One region of the Streptomyces sp. NPDC048604 genome, then DNA from elsewhere that is predicted to be linked to it. Evidence: riboswitches for the same ligand, from Rfam matches in the RefSeq annotation. Region 1 holds a riboswitch; the other holds the start of a gene.

Region 1 (3,396 bases):
CGCGCCAGTACCGGCGGCCGCTGCACCGCCGGGACCGCGTCCGCCAGCGCCCGCCACAGCTCCACGTCGTCCTCGCCCCACGCGCTGTACGCCCAGTCCGCGAGCAGCCCCGGATCCGCCCGGTCCACCAGCGCCGCCCGCAGCCGGTCCGTGAGCCGCTCCCGCAGCCGTACGACCCCGGGCGCGCGCGAACCCGGCAGCAGTGGGCCCGCGTACGCGCCGAGCGCCGCCGACACCGCGCCCGAGGCGAGCCGCCGGTCCACGGCCGCGAAGTCGGCGTCCACCGGCGAGGCCAGCCGGTACGGGCGTGAGCGCAGCACCTCCGGGCCGAGCAGACCGCGCAGCCGCGACAGCTCCGCGCGCAGCGTCACCGGGGTCACCGACTCGTCCTCGTACAGCTCCACCAGCAGTTCGTCGCCGCTCACACCGTCCGGGCGGTGGGCGAGGACCACCAGGATCTCGCTGTGCCGGCGGCTCAGCCGTACGCTGCGGCCGTCGATCCGCAGCACCGCCTCGTCCCGGCCGAGCGCCGTCAGCCGCGGCCGGCCGGCGGGCACGGCGGGCGCCCGAAGCGCCAGATGCGCCTCCGCCGCCCGCGCCACCGCCTGTACGAACGCCAGGCTGTGCGGATGCGCGAGTCCGTCGCCGCCGGTGATGTCGACCGCGCCGAGCATCCGGCCGGTGTGCGGATCGTGGACCGGTGCCGCCGCGCACGTCCACGCCTGCACCCGACGCCTGAAGTGCTCGGCGGCGCAGACCTGCACCGGTCGGTCCACGGCGATCGCCGTGCCGGGCGCGTTCGTGCCGGCCGCGGACTCCGACCAGCGTGCGCCCGCCACGAAGTTCATCCCGCGCGCTTTTCGGAGCGTCCCGGGATGGCCCTCCACCCACATCATCCGGCCCGCCGCGTCGCAGACCGCGAGCAGATGCTCGCCGTCCCGCGCGTACGCGCCCATCAGCTCCCGGACCACCGGCATCGCCGGTGCCAGCGGATGTTCCTCCCGGTACGCGACGAGGTCGTCGTCGGCCAGCTCCACGCAGGCCGCGCCGTCCGGGCTGACGCGGGCCCGTGCCGAGCGCCGCCACGACGCGGCGACCAGTTCGCGCACCGGCGGCCTGCGCAGCTCGCCGCCGGAGGTGAACACCTCGTGGGCCCGGCGTACGGCTGATGCGTCCCCGGCGCCGGGAGTCGCCGCTCTGGCGTTCCGGGCTTCAGAAGTCGTTGCTCCGGACTCTGGAGTCGTCGCTCCGGCCCCCGGAGTCGTCGCTGAGGCGTCCGTCGTCCCGCCTGCGTTCAAGTCGGCCTCCCGCCGAGGTCGTCCCGCGCGTGCTCGAAGCCCCCGTGCGCGCCATCGTGGTGCCGGAGCGGTCCGCCGACAAGCGTCCGTGCACGGCCTGTCCGGTCCGCGCCCCTGGCCGTCACGTAGAGTGGGGCTCGGGCCGTGACTGGCGCTTGGGTGGATCACCACCGGGGAGCGGCCCGGCGGACCTCCGTCCGACTGCCGCGCGCCTGGGCGACTCCCATCAGCCCACGCCCAGGAGCAGCCCATGTCCACCAGCACCGCGACCCTCATGGACGGCACCGCCCTCGCTCGGCGCACGGTCGAGGAGACCGCCGCCCGCGCCGCCGAAATCACCCGCCGCACCAGCGTGACGCCCTGTCTGGCCACCGTGCTCGTCGGCGCGGACCCGGCCTCCGTCACGTACGTGAAGATGAAGCAGAACCGCTGCGCCAAGGCCGGAATCCGCTCCCGCCACGTCGAGCTGCCCGCGGCGACCACGACCGAGGAGCTCGTCGCCGCGATCTCCGCGTTGTCCGCCGACCCCGAGGTGCACGGCATCCTTCTCCAGCACCCGGTCGGCCCGCACATCGACGAGCGCGCCGCCTTCGAGGCCATCGCCCCGGAGAAGGACGTCGACGGCGTCACCATGGCCTCCTTCGCAGCCATGGGCTTCGGCCTGCCCGGCTTCGTCTCCTGCACCCCGGGCGGCATCATGCGGCTCCTCGACGCGTACGAGGTCGGGCTCACCGGCAAGCGCGCGGTCGTCGTCGGCCGTAGCGCCATCCTCGGCAAGCCGGCCGGACTGCTGCTCCTCGGCCGCGACGCCACCGTCACCTACTGCCACTCCCGCACCACCGACCTCTCTTCGGTCGTCCGCGAGGCCGACGTCCTCGTCGCCGCCGTCGGCAAGCCGAACTTCATCAAGGGCGAGGACATCAAGCCGGGCGCCGTCGTCATCGACGCCGGCTACAACCCGGGCAACGTCGGTGACGTCGACTTCGGGTCGGCCGCCGAGCGCGCCTCCCTCATCACGCCGGTCCCGGGCGGCGTCGGCCCGATGACCATCGCGGTGCTGCTCGCCCAGACCGTCGAGGCGGCGGAGCGCCAGCTCGGTTTGAAGTAACGCGCCGCACATAGGCCCGGTTGAAGTAACGCGCCACACAGGGCTTCGGCGGTGCGGTCATGGCCGGATCGTGACGTGCGCGACACGCCGACGGGACAGGCACACACAGCGTCACACGCCTGTCCCCGAGGGTGTTTCGGGTGCATTCGCACCCTCGAATGTCACGATTCCGTACGGCCCTGCCCGTAACCGCCGACCCGGTCTCGCGGGACGGCGGGCCACCGGTCACCCTGGTGCACATGGCTGAGCGACCCATTGCCCCCGGCACCCCCGGTCCGCACCGCCGCCTCATGCCCGGGCCGCTGGTGCTGATCGTGCTGGCCGCCGTCCTTGCCGCCGCCGTCGTGACGGCCCGGGACACGCTCCGCACCGAGGACGTGCGCGACGACGCCCGGCGCAACGCCCCGGCGACGCCCGACGGGCCGACCGGCGGGGGCGACGGCGACGGCCGCCCCGGCACTCCCACCTCCGGACCCTCCGCGGCCGGCGGCGACCCGGCACGCCTGCCGTCCCGCCGCGCCACGCCCGACCCCGGCGAGCTGCGGGAACGCCGCAAGAAGTCCACGAAGCCCACCCCCTCGGCGACCCCGGCGATCGTCCGCGGCCACACCACCCCGGCCCCGACTCCGACCCGCCGGCCCGACCGCTCCAGCGGCGGCGAGCCGGTCGAGTACGAACGCCTGCGCGTCGGCGACTGCTTCGACATGGACCGCGACAACCCCGGCACCCCGACGCGCCGCCGCTGCGACCGCCCGCACGACGCCGAGGTGGTGGCCCGGCTCCGGCTCGCCGGGGCGCTCCGCACGGATGACGAGGTCCGGCGCCGGGCGGCGGAGCTGTGCCGCGCGCCGCTGCGCGCCAAGGCGGCCGCGCAGCCCTCGGGCACGTACTGGACGACGTACGTCCAGTACCCGTACCGCTCCGGTTACCTGCTCGGCTACGACACGATCGTGTGCAGCCTCGCCGTGCTCTCCGACTCGGGACGCAAGC
Region 2 (3,396 bases), on a different contig from region 1:
GTACATCTTGCCCTCGTAGCTCGTCTCCAGGTCGGCGACGCTGGTGCCGGTGAGGGTGGACAGGATGGAGAGCAGGTTGGAGACGCCCGGCTTGTTCTCCATGTCGAAGCGGATCACGGTGTCGGTGTCGGTGACGGCGCTCTTGACCTTCTTCGCGGTGGTCTTCGGCTCGTCGAGCAGGTTGATCAGACCCTTCGGCGTGGACGCCGACTTGCTCATCTTGATCGACGGGTCCTGGAGGTCGTAGATCTTCCCGGTCTCCTTGAGGATGTACGGCGCCGGGATCGTGAACGTGTCCCCGAAGCGGCCGTTGAAGCGCTCCGCGAGGTCACGGGTCAGCTCGATGTGCTGGCGCTGGTCCTCGCCGACCGGGACCTGGTCGGCCTGGTAGAGGAGGATGTCGGCGACCTGGAGGATCGGGTACGTGAACAGGCCGACGGTGGCCCGGTCCGCGCCCTGCTTGGACGACTTGTCCTTGAACTGGGTCATCCGCGAGGCCTCGCCGAAGCCGGTGAGGCAGTTCATCACCCAGCCGAGCTGCGCGTGCTCGGGCACATGGCTCTGGACGAAGAGGGTGCAGCGCTCCGGGTCCAGGCCGGCGGCGAGGAGCTGGGCCACGGCCAGCCGGGTGTTGGCCCGCAGCTCGGCCGGGTCCTGCGGCACGGTGATCGCGTGCAGGTCGACGACCATGTAGAACGCGTCGTGGGTCTCCTGCAGGGCGACCCACTGACGGACCGCGCCGAGGTAGTTGCCGAGGTGGAACGAGCCTGCGGTGGGCTGGATTCCGGAGAGCACACGAGGACGAGGAGAGGCCATGCTCATCATTCTCTCAGGTGCCGTCGGCGTTCTTGACAAGCCCGGGACGGGCGGCTGCGCACCCGCCCCGGGCCGCCTGCCGCGTCAGACCGGGAGCCCCGGCGCCGGGTACGCGGCCATCAGCTCGGCGACCTCCGCGCGGATCGCCGCCAGCGCCTCCTCGTCGCCCTTCGCGGCCGCCGCGACGCCGCGGTCGATCCACTCGGCGACCTGCGCCATGTGCTCGACGCCCAGACCGCGGGAGGTCAGCGACGGGGTGCCGATGCGGACGCCGGACGGGTCGAAGGGCTTGCGCGGGTCGTACGGGACCGTGTTGTAGTTCACGACGATGCCCGCGCGGTCCAGCGCCTTCGCGGCCACCTTGCCCGGGACGTCCTTGGGGGTGAGGTCCATCAGGATCAGATGGTTGTCCGTGCCGCCGGACACCAGGTCGAAGCCGCGCGCGAGCAGCGCCTCGGCGAGCGCCTTCGCGTTGGCGACGACGGCCTCGGCGTACGTCCGGAAGGACGGCTGGGCGGCCTCCTTCAGGGCGACGGCGATCGCGGCCGTGGTCTGGTTGTGCGGTCCCCCCTGGAGGCCGGGGAAGACGGCCTTGTCGACGGCCTTGGCGTGCTCCTCGCGGCACATCAGCATCGCGCCGCGCGGACCGCGCAGGGTCTTGTGCGTGGTCGTGGAGATCACGTCCGCGTACGGCACGGGCGACGGGTGGGCGCCGCCCGCGATCAGGCCGGCGATGTGGGCGATGTCGGCGACCAGCACCGCGCCCGCCTCCTGGGCGATCTCGCCGAAGGCCGCGAAGTCGATGGTGCGGGGCAGCGCCGTGCCGCCGCAGAAGATGACCTTCGGGCGCTCCTTCATGGCCAGCTCGCGCACCTGGTCGAAGTCGATCAGCCCGTCGTCCTGGCGGACGCCGTACTGCACGCCGCGGAACCACTTGCCGGTGGCGGAGACGCCCCAGCCGTGGGTGAGGTGGCCGCCCATCGGCAGGGCCATGCCCATGACGGTGTCGCCGGGCTGGGCGAAGGCGAGGTAGACGGCCAGGTTGGCCGGGGAGCCGGAGTACGGCTGCACGTTGGCGTGGTCGACGCCGAAGACGCTCCGCGCGCGTTCGATCGCCAGGCTCTCCACCTGGTCGATGTTCTGCTGGCCCTCGTAGTACCGGCGGCCCGGGTAGCCCTCGCTGTACTTGTTCTGCAGGACGGTGCCGGACGCCTCGAGGACGGCCTGGGAGACGTAGTTCTCGCTGGGGATCAGGCGCAGCGTGTCGGCCTGGAGCTGCTCCTCGGCGTGGACCAGCGCGGCCAGCTCGGGATCGGCGGCGGTGAGGGCGGGGTGGCGGGGCTGCTCGGCGGTCATGGCGTGCCTCCGGGGTTCGGCGGATCCCGGGGCGCGGCTCGTACCTCGGGCTGCGCCGCACGGGACGGTCGTAGGTCCCGTGATGCCCAGGCGGGCGGCATCTCGTGTGGTTGCCGCGCACGGCTCCCCCGGGGTCGCTTCCCCGTGCGCCAGTCGCCGTGCGTGTTTCCAGACTAGCGGGCGCGTCGTCACCGAGGTTTCCCCGTCCATCATCCGAGCGACGATAGAAACAGGGCTCACACCCGCCCCTGGCCGCAGAACGAACGGAGACCCCGTGTCGAGAACGCAAGACGCGATCGCTTCCGCGGAGGCGCACAGCGCGCACAACTACCATCCGCTGCCCGTGGTCGTCGCCTCAGCCGAAGGCGCCTGGCTCACGGACGTCGAGGGGCGCCGCTACCTCGACATGCTGGCCGGCTACTCGGCGCTGAACTTCGGGCACGGCAACCGCCGGCTGCTCGACGCGGCCCGGGCGCAGCTGGAGCGGGTGACACTCACCTCGCGGGCGTTCCACCACGACCGGTTCGCCGAGTTCTGCGGGCAGCTCGCGGAGCTGTGCGGCAAGGACATGGTGCTGCCGATGAACACCGGCGCGGAGGCGGTCGAGACCGCCGTGAAGACCGCCCGGAAGTGGGGCTACGAGGTGAAGGGCGTGCCCGACGGGCACGCGAAGATCGTGGTCGCGGCCAACAACTTCCACGGCCGGACGACGACCATCGTCAGCTTCTCCACGGACCACGAGGCCCGCGACCACTACGGCCCGTACACGCCGGGCTTCGAGATCGTCCCGTACGGCGACCTGACGGCGATGGAGAACGCGGTCACCGCCCACACGGTCGCCGTGCTCCTGGAGCCGATCCAGGGCGAGGCCGGGGTGCTGGTGCCGCCGGCCGGCTATCTGCAGGGCGTCCGGGAGCTGACCCGGCGCAAGAACGTGCTGTTCATGGCGGACGAGATCCAGTCGGGTCTGGGCCGTACGGGCCGGACGTTCGCCTGCGAGCACGAGGGCGTCGTGCCGGACGTGTACATCCTCGGCAAGGCGCTGGGCGGCGGCGTGGTGCCGGTGTCGGCGGTGGTCGCGGACCGGGACGTGCTCGGGGTGTTCAGGCCCGGCGAGCACGGCTCGACCTTCGGCGGGAACCCGCTGGCCTGCGCGGTGGCCCTGGAGGTGATCGCGATGCTGCGCAGCGGCGAGTACCAGCAGCGCGCGGCGGAGCTGGGCGA

Evidence for each region. A riboswitch is a leader RNA that binds a small molecule or an ion and turns the genes downstream of it on or off. The one in region 1 is predicted to bind ZMP and ZTP.
Region 2: it holds a riboswitch for ZMP and ZTP, as region 1 does, so the genes downstream of both, glyA (serine hydroxymethyltransferase) here and ACGFMM_RS15845 (bifunctional 5,10-methylenetetrahydrofolate dehydrogenase/5,10-methenyltetrahydrofolate cyclohydrolase) in region 1, are expected to answer to the same signal.

The regions. Positions count from the first base shown of each region.
Region 1 is NZ_JBICVX010000006.1:403,266-406,661, forward strand. It holds gene ACGFMM_RS15840 (GAF domain-containing protein) at 1-1,145, opposite strand, end outside; ZMP/ZTP riboswitch at 1,433-1,523, shown strand; gene ACGFMM_RS15845 (bifunctional 5,10-methylenetetrahydrofolate dehydrogenase/5,10-methenyltetrahydrofolate cyclohydrolase) at 1,549-2,406, shown strand; gene ACGFMM_RS15850 (hypothetical protein) at 2,646-3,396, shown strand, end outside.
Region 2 is NZ_JBICVX010000005.1:147,976-151,371, forward strand. It holds gene trpS (tryptophan--tRNA ligase) at 1-816, opposite strand, end outside; gene glyA (serine hydroxymethyltransferase) at 901-2,172, opposite strand; ZMP/ZTP riboswitch at 2,250-2,339, opposite strand; gene rocD (ornithine--oxo-acid transaminase) at 2,447-3,396, shown strand, end outside.